DNA from 2 places in the Kaistia sp. MMO-174 genome. Region 1 is predicted to be linked to the other one. Evidence: riboswitches for the same ligand, from Rfam matches in the RefSeq annotation. Region 1 holds a riboswitch; the other holds the start of a gene.
The links. Region 1 has a riboswitch for thiamine pyrophosphate ahead of WFK98_RS21175 (ABC transporter permease). Riboswitches for the same ligand answer to the same signal wherever they lie in the genome.

Region 1 (7,272 bases):
ACGATCTGCCGGCGCAGGCCGTGAAATATGTCCGTCACGTCGAGGAACTGATCGGCGCGCCCGTTGCGCTCCTGTCGACCAGCCCGGAACGAGACGATACAATTCTGGTTCAGGATCCGTTTCAGGACTGAGGTTGTCGATCGCAGGCGCCGGTTCGGACGTAGTTAGTAGAATGGGACGATGACCGACTATTACGCGGTATTGAAAAAGGCGGTTTCCGGGTTCGAGAGCGAATCCGGCGACGCGCGTCGTTCAGTTTACGACAAGGCGCGCACGGCGCTGATCGGACAGCTGAAGTCCATCGACCCGCCCCTGACCACGTCCGAGATCTCGCGCCAGCGCCTGGAACTGGAAGAGGCGATCCGCAAGGTCGAGCGCGAGGCGAGCGCCGCGCGCCCGGCCCCGGTCCGCGTCAGCGCCGCGGCGGCCGTTGCCGAGGCGCTTGCCGTCACGCCCGAGCCGGTCGAGCCGGAGCCGGTCGAACAGCTCGAAGAAGAGCTGGAGGCGGAGATCGCGCCGCCGCCGCCTCCGCCGCCCCTGCCGACGCCGGCCTCGCAGCCGGTCGTGGCCCGCCCGCGTCCGGCCGCCGAGCCGCCGCGTCAGCAGCCCGCCGCGCCGACGCCGGCCCCGGCGCCCGTAGCGCCTCCGCCGCAGGCCGCCGAGGCCGAATTCTTCCATGACGAGGCCGACGAGGCGCATGCGTCCGAGCCCGAGATCGAGGCCGACTGGCACGAGCCCGAGCCGCCGCAGAAGCCTTCGCGCCAGCCGCCGCCGGTGCAGCCGCAATGGCCGCAGGTCTCGCCCACGCGCCCGAGCGCCTATGATCGCGCCGCGCCGCAGGGCCGTCGCGAGCCGACGATGTCGGCGCCGGAACCGGCCGACGAGCCCCGCTTCGACGCGGATCTCGAACATGACCACGACCATGACGACAGCCGTCATTTCAGCGCCGACGCCGACTGGGCGCCCGAGCCGCTGCGCGCCACGCCGATGGGGAATGACGCTTTCGACGAGCCGCGCGAGCGCCGTCCGTCGCGTCGCGAGCGCAACCGCGAGGCTGCCGAGCGTCCCGCCGTTTATGTCGAGCGCACCAAGCCTTCGCGCTGGCCGACGATCATTCTGCTGGTCCTGATCGCGCTGATGCTTTGCGGCATCGCGGCGCTGGTCTGGTCGCAGCGCAGCGTTGTCAAGGACGTGATCGGCGACCTGATCTCGTCCTCCGATACCGGCGCCAAGACCGCGTCGAACGAGGACGCGCCGCCGACGCTTTCGGCGCCCGCGAGCAGCAAGAATTCCGATCGCCTCGGCGGCGGCGCCGCGGAAGAGGCGCCGGCGAAGTCGGTCCGCACGGTCGATGCCCAGCCTTCGTCGGATGGCGAGGAAGCCGATCCGCTCGCCGGCGTGATGACGCCGGAGGGCACCGGCTCCGCCGCCCCGGCCCAGGCGCCGGCCGCGGCCGAGCCGGCCGATACGGCCCCGGCGGCCTCGGCTCCCGCCGCGGCGCCCGCGGCCGGAACGGCTGATGAGTCGCTCGTCGCGCAGAAGGCAATCCTCTACGAACAGCCGACCGACGGCACCCAGAACGTCAAGGTGGTTCCGGCCAATGTGACGTGGAAGTTCAACGCCAATTCGCCGAACGGCCCGGAGATCCAGGCCAATCTCGACGTGCCCGAGAAGGGCATGAAGGTGACGCTGAACATCCGCAAGAACAATGACAGCGCGCTGCCGGCGAGCCATCTGGTCGAGATTGTCGTGGATACCCCGGCGAATTTCGCCGGCGGCGGCGTCAAGTCGGTGCCGGCACTGGTGATGAAGCCGACCGAGGAATCGCGTGGCCAGCCGCTCGACGGCGCCGCTGCCAAGGTCGCCGACGGCTTCTTCTGGATCGCCTTCTCGAACGACGCCCAGCCGATGGCGCAGAACGTCGCGCTGCTTCGTGAGCGCAACTGGATCGACCTGCCGATCGTCTACAACAACGACCAGCGCGCGATCCTGACCTTCGAGAAGGGCACACCCGGCCAGCGCGTCTTCGACAAGGCGATGACCGCCTGGGGCAACAAGTAGCGCCACGCCAACCTCGCGGGATGAACCATGAAAGTCCGGCTCATCCTGCATGGCAAGGCGGCGCGCGATCCGCGCGTGCGTGAGGCCGTCGGCGCCGTCCGCGCCGATGGCCATGTTGTCGAGGTCCGCGTGACCTGGGAGGCGGGCGACGCCAGTCGTTTCGCCCGCGAGGCCGTCGCGGAAGCGCGCAAGGGCGCGATTGACTGCATCGTCGCCGGCGGCGGCGATGGCACGGTCAACGAGGTGTTCGCCGCCTCGCTCGCGGCCGAGCCGCCGGAACGCTGCTCGTTCGGCATCCTGCCGCTCGGCACCGCCAATGATTTCGCCCGTTCCACCGGCATTCCCGTCGACGACCTGACGGCGGCGCTCCGGCTCGTCACCACGACCCCGGCGCGACGGATCGATGTCGGCAGCCTGAACGGTCGCGTCTTCGTCAATCTCGTCTCCGGCGGCTTCGGCTCGCGCGTCACCGTCGAGACCGATCCGGAGCTGAAGAGCCGGCTCGGCGGCCTCGCCTATGTCGTCACCGGCGTCACCCGGTTTCGCGAGCTCTCGGCCAATAGCGGCCGCTTCCGCGCCGAAGGCTTCGAGTGGGAAGGCAGCTTCCTGGCGCTCGCGATCGGCAATGGCCGCCAGGCCGGCGGCGGCATCGTGCTCTGCCCGGAAGCCCGCATCGACGACGGCCTGCTTGACCTCGCCATCCTGCCGGAACTCACCGGCGATGCTCGGCTCGAAGCCTTCACGCAGTTGTGGCGGCAGGGCGCGGCGGCCGTCGAGAACATCCAGATCAGGACCCGCAGCGCCTGGATCGAATATGATTCGCACGAGGAACTGCACGTCAATCTCGATGGCGAGCCGGTGAAGACGCGGCATTTCCGCGTCGAGTGCCGGCCCGCCTCCCTTCGCGTCCACCTCGGCTCCACCCCGCTCGACGGCACCGCATAGCAGCTCCGCTCTGCCGGCCCCTTGCACGGGGAAGCATCCTCGGCCATGCTCGCCCCATTCCGAGGGGTGTTCGCGAACGCGAGCTGAGATGGCCTGGGGCCGAACCCTTCGAACCTGATCCGGGTCATGCCGGCGAAGGGACGGGAAGCTGGTTCACGACGTCTGCTCGTTTCCATCGCCATGCGCATGGCCTCGTCCGATCTTCGGAGGAGCGGCTTCGCCATGGTGGCAAGGGCAGAGTTTGAGGGAACTGTGCGACGGCATGGCTGGGCCGGCGGCCTCGCGCGCGGGCTCGCCGTCGCCGTCGCCCTGATTGCCATCTGGCAGATCGTGATCGTCGTCTTCGCGCCGCCGCCCTTCATGCTGCCGCCGCCCGCGCGTGTCTGGCGCGCCCTCGTCGAGCGGCCCGATCTCTGGCGCCGCGACGCCGTCACCACGCTGATCGAGACGATCTCAGGCCTCGTTACCGGTGCGCTCGCCGGCGTCGCGCTGGCGCTGGTCATGACCTTCGTTCCGGCGATCCGGCGCATCCTGATGCCGCTGCTGATCGTCACCCAGGCCTTTCCCGTCTTTGCCATCGCGCCGCTGCTCGTGCTCTGGTTCGGTTTCGGCATCGGCTCGAAGATCGTCATGGCGACGATCGCCATCTTCTTTCCGGTCGCGTCCGCTTTCCATGACGGGCTGGCGCGCACCGATGCCGGGCTGATCGACCTGAGCCGCCTCTACCGGGCCAGGCGCTGGCAGGAAATCCTCTATCTGCGCATCCCCGACGCGCTGCCGGCGCTGGCCTCCGGACTCCGCGTCGCCGCTGTCTACGCGCCCGTCGGCGCGCTGATCGGCGAATGGGTCGGCGCCTCGTCGGGGCTTGGCTACGCCATGTTGATGGCGAACGGCAGGGCGCAGACCGACGTCGTCTTCGCCGCGCTGGCGCTTCTCGCCGCCATGGCCGTGCTGGTGCGCGCCGCGGTCGAGATCGCCACGCGCCATATCGCCCCTTGGGCGCCCGAAACCATCCGCTAATCCCCTCGACCTGCAAAGGAAACGTCGATGAAACCCTTCCTCCGGCTCGCGGCGCTCGGCCTGGCCGCTGCCCTGACGATCGGCCCGGTCCAGGCGGCCGACAAGCTGACCGTCCTGCTCGACTGGTTCTACAATCCCGACCATGCGCCGCTGGTGATCGCCAAGGAGGGCGGCTTCTTCGAGAAGCACGGCCTCGACGTCGAGATGATCGCGCCTGCCGACGCCAGCGCGCCGCCGCGCCTCGTCGCCGCCGGCCAGGCCGATATCGCGATCACCTATCAGCCGGACCTTATGCTGCAGGTGAAGGAAGGGCTGCCGCTGACCCGCATCGGTACGCTGATCGAGACGCCGCTCAACGCGCTGATCGCGCTCAAGGACGGGCCGATCAAGACGCTCGCCGACCTGAAGGGCAAGAAGGTCGGCTATTCGGTGGCGAGCCTGCAGAACGCCTATATCGGCGCCGTCCTCGCCTCCGTCGGCCTCAGCGAGAAGGATGTCGAGATGGTCAACGTCAACTTCAACCTCTCGACCTCGCTGATGTCTGGCCAGGTCGATGCGGTGATCGACGGCTATCGCAACGTCGAGCTGATCCAGCTCGGCCTCGAGGGCAAGCCGGGCATCGCCTTCTACCTGGAGGAGCACGGCGTTCCCGCCTATGACGAGCTGATCTACGTCACTCGCAACGAGCTTCGCGACGACCCGCGCATGGTCCGTTTCCTGGCGGCGGTCGAGGACGCGACGATCTTCCTGACCAACCATCCGGAAGAGGCGCTGGCGATGTTCCTGAAGTTGCACAAGGACCTGGATGACCAACTGAACCGCGACTCGTTCCTGGCGACGCTGCCGCGCTTCGCCAAGCGCCCTGCCGCCCTCGATATCGGCCGCTATGACCGCTTTGCCGAGTTCATGAAGGCGAGGGGGCTGCTCGATTCGATCCCGCCGATCGACAGCTACGCGATCGCGCCGCGATAGGACGGATCGGCATCGATATGCCGGCGCAATCCGTCACCTCTCGCTGAGGGAGGCCTTCGCCCAGCACTAACCTCAGTATTTTGAGGTGGCCGGAGGGCCGTCTCGAAGCACGCAGGGCGGCGTCGGTACGGAGATTTTCCTCTCAGGTGGTGCGTCCTCCGAGACGGCTTGCAGCGCAAGCCGCCTCAGGATGCTGGAGATCGAGACCTGTAGAACCTCAAGGGTTGCGTGAGAGGTTCATTCCGGCAGGCCGGCCAGCTTCAGGCCTTCCATGTAGCGGTCGAGCTGCGGGCCGGCGAGATTCTTGATGCCGTCGCGGACGCCGGCGACCGTCAGGCCCGGGCTTTCGGCCAGGAGCCGACGCACGGCGTTGCGGGCGAGCGTCGTCTGGCCAGCGAGCGCCGCAGAGGTCGCCTGCAGGCGATAGGCCCAGACCATGCCGGGACGGCCATGCAGCGACTGGCCGGCCCAATGCGCCGCCTCGGCATAGTTGCCGAGCAGGAAATGGCAGGTCGCGATGCCGGCGAAGGCGTTGAACTGGATCGGATCTTCCGGGCTCAGCGCGATCGCCTTCTCGAAGCTCTCGATGCCGAGTTCCGGCCGCTCCGAATAAGCCTGCGCATAGCCCAGCCGGGTCCAGGCCCAGGCGAAGGTCGAATCGAGCGCGATGGCTCGCTCGATGAACTGCAGCGCGCGCGACTGGTCGGTGTTGAGGATCGAGAAGGTGGCGCCGATCGCGGTCAGGACAAGCGGATCGGGTTCGCCCAGCTCCGCCGCCAGCTCGGCGAGCGCAATCGCCTCGGCGCGGTCGGCGGCCGGATCGTCGGACCAGAGATAGGTGATCTGCTGACTGAGGCACCAGCCCTTCAGGCTGATCGCGGCGCTCGAACGCGGATCCGCGAGCAGTGCCTTCTGCAGCAGCGCCAGGGCGGCGGCATTGTCCTCGCGCCGATGCGCCCAGAAATGCGGCATTGCCTGCAGCACGAGCTCGTGCGTCTTCAGCGTTTCCGTCGCCTTGCGCCTCACCCGCTCGATTTCCGCCGCCCGGATGGCGGGGCGGAGCGCGCCGGCGACCAGCGTGGCGACTTCGTCCTGCAACGTCAGCGGATCATGGACGGTGCCATCTTTGCGGCCAGACCACAGATGCGCGCCCGTCTCTGCCTCGACCAACTGGGCCGTGACGCGCAGCGTTTCACCGGCCTGGCGAACGCTGCCCTCGATCACGTAGCGCACGCCGAGGTCGCGGCCCAGCGAGCGGACGTCGGTCGGCTTGCCCTTGTAGGTGAAGGCGGAATTGCGGGCGACGACGCGGATGTCGCGCACGCGCGACAGCGTGGCGGTCATCTCCTCGACGACCCCGTCGGCGAAGGCCTCGTGATCGCTGCGCAGCGACAGGAAGCCGGCCGGCTTGAAGGCGGCGGCCGGTTCGCCGAGCAACTGCCAGCGAACAGAATGGGTGATGGCGATGCCGCCGGGCGGCGCGGCGGCCTGCAGGCGCATGGCGAAGCCGATGGCGGCGCCGAACCGGTCGTCTTCGGTGAGGATCAGGTCGGCGAGCACGATCGCCGCGCGCACCTCGATCGGCGGGCGGCCGCGGGTGGCGTTGCGCGCCGCCATGCCGTTCTGGAACGCCATCGTCCATTCGACCGCGTCAAGGACGCTCGGAAACTCGATCAGGCCGCCATCGCCCATCGTCTTGATGATGTGGGCGCCGAATCGGGGAATGGTGGGTCGGACGAGGCTGCGATAGATCGCGCGCATCTCGCGAATGGCGCCGAGCTCGTCACGCTGGATGAGCTCGGAATAACCGACCACATCCAAGGCAGCAATGACGGTCAATCGGCGACGCGGGCGCGCCATGATGATCCCTCGACACTGTGTTGTATGAGCTATCGGGCCTGCCGCAGATTACGCAAAGGCAAGTCACCTCTAGCCGCATACAGCATCAGCGAAACTTTCGCAACGGTTTCGTTTGTCGAGAAAGTCGAAAGTTACGCGCGTAGGCAGAAAGGACGCAACGCGCGAAACCGACGCCGGATCGGGTCAGGCGTCGGTGTCGGCCAGTTCGTCGTCGGCGTGGCTGCGCTCGAGATCGCGCGCGCCACGCTTGACCGCCTTCTGCACCTTTTCGAACGCCCTGACCTCGATCTGGCGGACGCGTTCGCGGCTGACGCCGAATTCGGCCGAGAGTTCCTCGAGCGTCATCGGGTCGTCGGCCAGGCGGCGCGCTTCGAAGATGCGGCGTTCGCGCTCGTTGAGCACGCCCATCGCATC
Region 2 (7,272 bases), on a different contig from region 1:
ACCTGTCCGACCTATGTGCTGCTTGGCGACGAACTCGACAGTCCGCGCGGCCGCATCTACCTGATCAAGGACATGCTGGAGGGCGGCAAGCCGGCCAACGAGCAGGTGGTCAAGCATGTCGATCGCTGCCTGTCCTGCCTTTCCTGCATGTCGACCTGTCCGTCCGGCGTGAACTACATGCACCTCGTCGATCATGCCCGCGCGCATATCGAGGAGACCTATGACCGCCCGCTCGCCGACAAGGTGATCCGCACCGCGATCGCGGGCATCTTGCCCTATCGCAATCGCTTTCGCCTGGCGCTTGTCGGCGCCGCCATGGCGCGTCCCTTCGCGGGCCCGATCGGCAAGGTGCCGGGCTTCAAGCGGATCAGCGCCATGCTGAAGCTGGCGCCGCGCTTCCCGCATGGTCGCACCGCTTCGGAGGGGCCGGGCACGTTCCCGACCCAGGTCGAGAAGCGCGGCCGGGTGGCGCTGCTTTCGGGCTGCGTCCAGCCGGTGCTCGATCCCGGCATCAACGAGGCGACGATCCGCCTGCTGAACCGGGTCGGTGTCGAGGTGGTGATCGCCAGGGGGGAGACCTGCTGCGGTTCGCTCGCCCACCACATGGGCAAATCCGAGCAGTCGCACGAGACGGCGAAGCGGACGATCGACGCCTGGATCGCCGAGATGGATGGCGAGGGGCTCGACGCCATCATTATCACGGCGTCCGGCTGCGGCACGACGATCAAGGACTACGGCTTCATGTTCCGCGAGGACGCCGCCTACGCCGAGAAGGCGAAGCGGGTTTCGGCGATCGCCAAGGACATCACGGAATATCTCGAGAGCCTGAAGCTGGCGCCGGTTGCCGCTCCCAAGCCTTTGACCGTCGCCTACCACTCCGCCTGCTCGATGCAGCATGGCCAGCAGATCAAGACGACGCCGAAGACGCTGCTGTCGAAGGCTGGATTCACCGTGCGCGACGTGCCGGAGGGACATCTCTGCTGCGGATCGGCCGGTACCTACAACATGCTGCAGCCGGAGCTCTCCCAGCAGCTGAAGGCGCGCAAGCTCGGCAACATCGCCAAGGTCGCGCCGGATGTCGTCGCGACCGGCAACATCGGCTGCATCACCCAGCTCTCGGGCGGGGTGCCGGTCGTGCATACGATCGAACTGCTGGACTGGGCCTATGGCGGCCCGAAACCGGCGGGGCTTCCCGCCTGATCCCTCAAAGATCGTCGGCGGTCAGCAGGTAGGATCCCTGCGCATGGCGGGAATAGACCCGCTCGGCCGCGCGTTCGATCCGCGCCCGGTTGGCGTCGAAGGCCTGCAGCGCCGCCGCCTCGTCCAGTCCGCCGCCCGGATCAATCCGCGCGAGGGCATCCGTTTCCAGGAAGAACGAGATTTCCAGCGCGCTGTCATAGCCCCAGAACTGGATCCGGTGATGCGAGGGGCTGTAACTGCGGCTTCGGTTCGGAAACTGGAGGTACATGGCGTGATCATACGCCCAACCGGGGCCTTTGGCTGCAAATAGTGCGGCGTTGCCGGGCGCTATCGTTCCGGTGGGGCCTGGCCGGGATGGGCGGCGAGCAGCACGCGCTCGACACGGCGGTCCGGCACCAGCCAGATCAGCGCCACGGCCACATAGCAGCCGATCGCGATCCACGGGCTCAGGAAGGCGAGGGCGATCGCGGCCGCGTAGATGGCGACCGAGATCCGGCCCTTTCTGTCCTTGCCGAAGGCGATCGCGATGGGCGACTCCGAGCCCTCGAGGCGGATCAGCGCACGGGCGAGGATGTAGTATGCGATGCCGGACATCATCAGCACGAAGCCATAGACGGCGACCGGTACGGATTCGATGTGGTTCTCGCCCATCCAGGCCGTGGTGAAGGGCATCAGCGACAGCCAGAACAGCAGGTGCAGATTGGCCCAGAGGACGCCGCCGCGCACATGCCGCACGGCGTGGAACATGTGATGGTGGTTGTTCCAGTAGATGCCGATCATGACAAAGCTCAGCACATAGCTGAGAAAGACCGGCAGCAGCGGCAGCAGCGTGTGGATGTCCGCTTCGTGCGGCACCTTCAGTTCCAGCACCATGATGGTGATGATGATGGCGATGACGCCGTCGCTGAACGCCTCGATCCGGCTCTTGTTCATGCCCCTCGCTCCGTCGCCATGGCCCTGCCACGCTAGTCCTTTGCGCGTCGCCGCTCCATCCCTTCGGCGATCGCGCAGGCCTTGGTCAGGCCTCTAGCCAGAGGCGCGCCTTCATCGCCCGCACTCCGGTCGGGGTGTCGCCGAAGCGGCGGCGGAAGCTGCGGTTGAAATGCGAGAGATCGGTGAAGCCAGCTTCGCTGGCGATCTCGATGATCTTCATATGGCGGGCGTCAGGGTCGCGCAGGCGCTTCAGCACCATCGCGAGACGGGCGTTCAGCACATGCTCGGCGAAGGTCTGGCCGGTTTCTTCCAGCAGCACGTGAACGTAGCGCGGCGTGATGCCGAGCCGCGCCGCCAGGCGGGCGGCGCTGAACTTCGGGTCGTGGCTCTCCTTTTCGATGGCGCGCAGGATGGTGGCGCGCCTGGCGGCGCGGACGCCGCCGGCCTCGGCCTGCTCGCGCGCCTCGCCGCTGGCGCCGAGCGCGACGGCGATCAGGTCGACGAGATGTTCGCCGAAGACGCGCGCGGTCGTATTGCCGAGTGGCGCGCCATGGCTGAACAGGCCTTCGAGGTAGCTGGTGAGCAGGCGCAGCGCGAAGGCATGGTCGCCGAGCGGCGCGCCGGCGAGGCGGTCGATGCGCGGCGTCAGGGTTGCGATGTGGGCGCGCGAGGTGCGCACGCCCCAGTAGCGCGTCGCCGTCTCCATGCGCAGTCCGCCGGTCTGCGAACTGTCGCAGAGAAGGCCGTCGCCGGGAGCGATGCGGCGCGGCTCGCCCTGCGTCGCCATCATTTGTCCCTCGACGCAGAGAAAGGCGAACAGCGCGTCGTTGCCGTCTCGCACCAGGCTCGGCGTGCGCAGATAGCTCGCCGGCGAGGTGGAGATGATGGCGATATCGACAGGGCCGGCCTGGCAGAGCTCGATCTCGCCTTCGAACGGGCTGTCGTCGTGGCGGACGATGTCGAGCGCGACGGCGCGGCGGACGATCTCCTCGCAGAAAACGGGGAATCGGTCCTTCGCGGGCAGGGCCTGCGTGGAAAACTGCTGGCGGCCGGGATAGGGCTGGAGCATGCGGCGGGTCTCGTGCGGCGGCCGAGGCCTCGGCCCGGACGCGGATTGCAAAGGCGAAAGCTAGCAGGCCCCGAGGTTAGGTCGCCGTGACCGCGGTCACAAGGGCCCGGCAGGTCCGTTGACGACCGCTTGCCCCTTGCCTGGATGCCAAGCCGTGATAGGGTCCGCTCGTCTCATCGGGGTGCCCTGATCCATCGGATTTTCCGGCGGATCCTGGCTGAGAGGTCTTTGGACTAACCCGCGAACCTGATCCGGATCATGCCGGCGGAGGGATTGAGTCAAGCGCCTGGATGCTTCCGCACCTGGATGACCTTGCCATCGTTCCGTCCTGCGTCACAGCAAAGGACGTCCATTCTTGTCTCCCACCCAACATCGCCACCTGACGGTCGCCGACGCCGCCGGCGCGCTCGAAGCCATGCGCGCCGCCCGTCCGCTCGTGCAGAACATCACCAATTACGTCGCCATGACGATCTCGGCCAATGTGCTGCTCGCCGTCGGCGCGTCGCCGGCCATGGTGCACGCCGCCGAGGAGGTCGACGAGTTCGTCGCGATCTCCAGCGCGCTGGTGATCAATATCGGCACGCTGTCGCCGCAATGGATCGAGGGCATGCGCCGCGCGGTGAAGCAGGCGGTGGCGCTCGGCAAGCCCTGGGTCCTCGATCCGGTCGGCTGCGGCGCCACGAAGTTCCGCACCGATTTCGCCGTCGAGATGAGCCGGGCCGGCCCGGCGATCATCCGCGGCAATGCGAGCGAGATCATGAGCCTGGCGGGAGCCGCCGGGGCAGGGGGCAAGGGCGTCGATTCGACCGCCTCGTCCGATGCGGCGCTCGCAGCCGGCAAGGCGCTGGCGCGCGCCAGCGGCGCGGTCGTCGCCATCACCGGCGAGACCGACTACGTCACGGACGGGGATACGGTGGTGGCAGTCACCGGCGGCAGTCCGCTGATGCCGCTTTCGACCGCTCTCGGCTGCGCGCTTTCGGCGACCGTGGCGGCGTTCGCGGCCGTGCGTCCGCCCTTCGAGGCCGCCGTGGCGGCGCTCGCCGTCTATGGCGCCGCCGGCGCCGCGGCCGCTGCGCGCGTGACCGGGCCGGGACACCTTCCCGCCGAACTGTGCGATGCGCTCCACGCCGCCGATGCCGGCATGCTCGAGCGTTACGCCACGATCAAGACCGTTGAAGAGGTGAATGTCTGATGAGCCGTCCTTTCGATCTTTCGCTCTATCTCGTCACCGACGAGGATCTTGCCGGGCCGCGCGGCGTCGTCGAGACCGTCCGCGCCGCCATTGATGGCGGCGTCACGCTCGTCCAGCACCGCTTCAAGCAGGGTTCGACCCGCGATTTCGTCGCGACGGCGTCGGCGCTGGTCGACCTGCTGCGGCCGCGCGGCATCCCGCTCATCATCAATGATCGCGTCGACGTCGCGCTGGCGGTCGACGCCGATGGCGTGCATGTCGGCCAGAGCGACATGCGGGTCGCCAAGGTGCGCGAGCTGATCGGCCCGGATCGCATCCTCGGCCTGTCGGCGGCGCAGATGCACGAACTGACGCCGGAAGAACTCGGCCCGATCGACTATCTCGGTGTCGGCCCGGTCTTCGCCACCTCGACCAAGCCGAATGCGCCGGATCCGATCGGCTTCGAGCATCTCGGTCGCGTCAAGAGGACGGTGGGCCTGCCCGTCGTCGCCATCGGCGGCCTGAAGCCGGAGCATGTCGAACCGACGCTGGCAGCGGGCGCCGATGGCCTCGCCATTGTCTCCGCCATCATCGCGGCGGAAGACCCTGCGGCGGCAGCGCGCGATTTTTCCACCCGGATCGCGCGCTATCGCGGCAAGTAGGCGACCTTTTCCAATTCGGAACAAGTTCTGCCCTGATCGTGCAGGTTCAGTTGAAGACGGTGGCGTGGCATAGTCGCTCCAACGTTCCCACCGAGGAGTTGTCATGTCCGCCACCAACGCTGAACGTCTGGCTGTGAAGGGGGAGATCGGTCCCCGCTTCGACGAGATCCTGACGCCGGAGGCGCTCGCCTTCGTCGCCGAACTGCACGGCCGGTTCGACGCCAAGCGCCGGGCCCTGCTCGAGTTCCGCAACGAGCGCCAGGTCTTCTTCGACAATGGCGGCCTGCCGGACTTCCTGCCCGAGACCAAGGCGATCCGCGAAGGCGACTGGAAGGTCGCGCCGATCCCGGCCGACCTGCAGGATCGTCGCGTCGAGATCACCGGCCCGGTCGACCGCAAGATGATCGTCAACGCGCTGAACTCGGGCGCGAAGGTTTTCATGGCCGACTTCGAGGATGCGTCCTCGCCGGTCTGGGCCAACATGGTCGAGGGCCAGCTCAATCTCAGGGATCGCTGGGAAAACCGGATCGACTTCACCGATCCGCGCACCGGCAAGGCCTACAAGCTCGGCGCCAATCCGGCCGTGCTGATCATCCGTCCGCGCGGCTGGCACCTGCCCGAGCGCCACATCACCTTCGACGGCATGGACGCATCCGGCTCGCTGGTCGATTTCGGCCTCTATGTCTTCCACAACGCCAAGGCGGCGCTGGCGCAGGGTTCGGGCCCGTATTTCTACCTGCCCAAGACCGAGAGCCATCTGGAGGCCCGTCTCTGGGACGAGGTCTTCACCTATGCCGAGGAGGCGCTTGGCCTCGCGCATGGCACGATCAAGGCGACCGTGCTGATCGAGACGCTGCCGGCGGCCTTCGAGATGGACGAGATCCTCTACGAGCTGAAGGATCACATGGCCGGCCTCAATTGCGGCCGCTGGGACTACATCTTCTCGTTCATCAAGACGCTGCGCAACAACAAGGCGTTCCTGCTGCCGGATCGCGGCCAGGTCGTCATGGGCAAGGCCTTCCTGCTCGCCTATTCGGAACTCCTGATCAAGACCTGCCACCGCCGCGGCGCCTTCGCCATGGGCGGCATGGCGGCGCAGATCCCGATCAAGAACAATCCCGAGGCCAACGAGGCGGCTTTCGCCAAGGTGCGCGCCGACAAGGAGCGCGAGGCCAATGCCGGCCATGACGGCACCTGGGTGGCGCATCCCGACCTCGTGCCGGTCGCCATGGAAGTGTTCGATCGCCTGATGCCGACGCCGAACCAGCTCTCGCGCCTGCGCGAGGAGGTTTCCTTCGGCCAGAAGGACATGCTCGCGATCCATGACGGCACCCGCACGGAAGAGGGCCTGCGCCACAACATCCGCGTCGGCGTCCAGTATATCGAGGCATGGCTGCGCGGTCGCGGCGCGGTGCCGATCTACAACCTGATGGAAGATGCGGCGACGGCCGAGATCAGCCGTGCCCAGATCTGGCAGCAGCTGAACTTCGAGGCGACGCTGGAAGACGGCCAGAAGGTGATGGAGGAACTGTTCCGCCGCGCGCTGGCCGAGGAGATGGAAGTGGTGAAGGGTGAGGTCGGTCCGGACAATTATGCCGCCGGTCGCTTCCCCGAGGCGATCAGCCTGTTCGCCAAGCTCTCGACGGCCAAGACCTTCGAGCCGTTCCTGACGGTGCCGGCCTACAAGCTGATCGACTGAGCCGATTGACGCGTCGACCGCGTCGACTAAGATCGCGGCAGGCTGGTGCAGCCTGCCGCTTGCGCCCTTCGGGGTATGGTGAATGCACCGGATGAACCGAACCTGATCCGTTGGCCCCGGCGAACGCCTCAGCAATGCAAGCACTGACGTGACTGCGTTCGCCCTGAGGCAAGGAACAGGTTGTATGCGCGATTTTCGCGATGCCAAATCCATGGCAAAGGCGCTGCGGGCGGTGATGGCCGAGCGCGATATCGAACTCACCCACGGCGAAACGCTCGAGATCGTAGCCCGCCAGTTCGGGCTCGACGACTGGAACGTCCTCGCGGCGGCGATCGCCGCCGAAGCCGACCCGATCAAGGCTGCCGCGGCGGACGGATTGCAATTCACTCGGGTGATCCCGATCCTGCGGATCTTCGACATCGCCAAGGCGATGGAATTCTATCGCGATTTCCTCGGCTTCCATGTCGATTGGGAGCATCGCTACGGCGAGGGCATGCCGCTCTATGCGCAGATCTCGCGCGCCGGCGCGGTGCTGCAT

Region 2: linked by a shared signal. The riboswitch ahead of thiM (hydroxyethylthiazole kinase) and the one ahead of WFK98_RS21175 (ABC transporter permease) in region 1 are both predicted to bind thiamine pyrophosphate.

What each region holds. Positions count from the first base shown of each region.
Region 1 is NZ_JBBCUO010000006.1:93,183-100,454, forward strand. It holds gene WFK98_RS21160 (adenylosuccinate synthase) at 1-131, shown strand, start outside; gene WFK98_RS21165 (hypothetical protein) at 181-2,061, shown strand; gene yegS (lipid kinase YegS) at 2,089-3,006, shown strand; TPP riboswitch at 3,059-3,164, shown strand; gene WFK98_RS21175 (ABC transporter permease) at 3,229-4,026, shown strand; gene WFK98_RS21180 (ABC transporter substrate-binding protein) at 4,054-4,998, shown strand; gene WFK98_RS21185 (adenylate/guanylate cyclase domain-containing protein) at 5,236-6,858, opposite strand; gene rpoH (RNA polymerase sigma factor RpoH) at 7,042-7,272, opposite strand, start outside.
Region 2 is NZ_JBBCUO010000001.1:771,629-778,900, forward strand. It holds gene glcF (glycolate oxidase subunit GlcF) at 1-1,200, shown strand, start outside; gene WFK98_RS03330 (DUF1488 domain-containing protein) at 1,205-1,468, opposite strand; gene WFK98_RS03335 (TMEM175 family protein) at 1,528-2,133, opposite strand; gene WFK98_RS03340 (helix-turn-helix domain-containing protein) at 2,219-3,202, opposite strand; TPP riboswitch at 3,370-3,492, shown strand; gene thiM (hydroxyethylthiazole kinase) at 3,558-4,394, shown strand; gene thiE (thiamine phosphate synthase) at 4,394-5,035, shown strand; gene aceB (malate synthase A) at 5,139-6,734, shown strand; gene WFK98_RS03360 (glyoxalase superfamily protein) at 6,919-7,272, shown strand, end outside.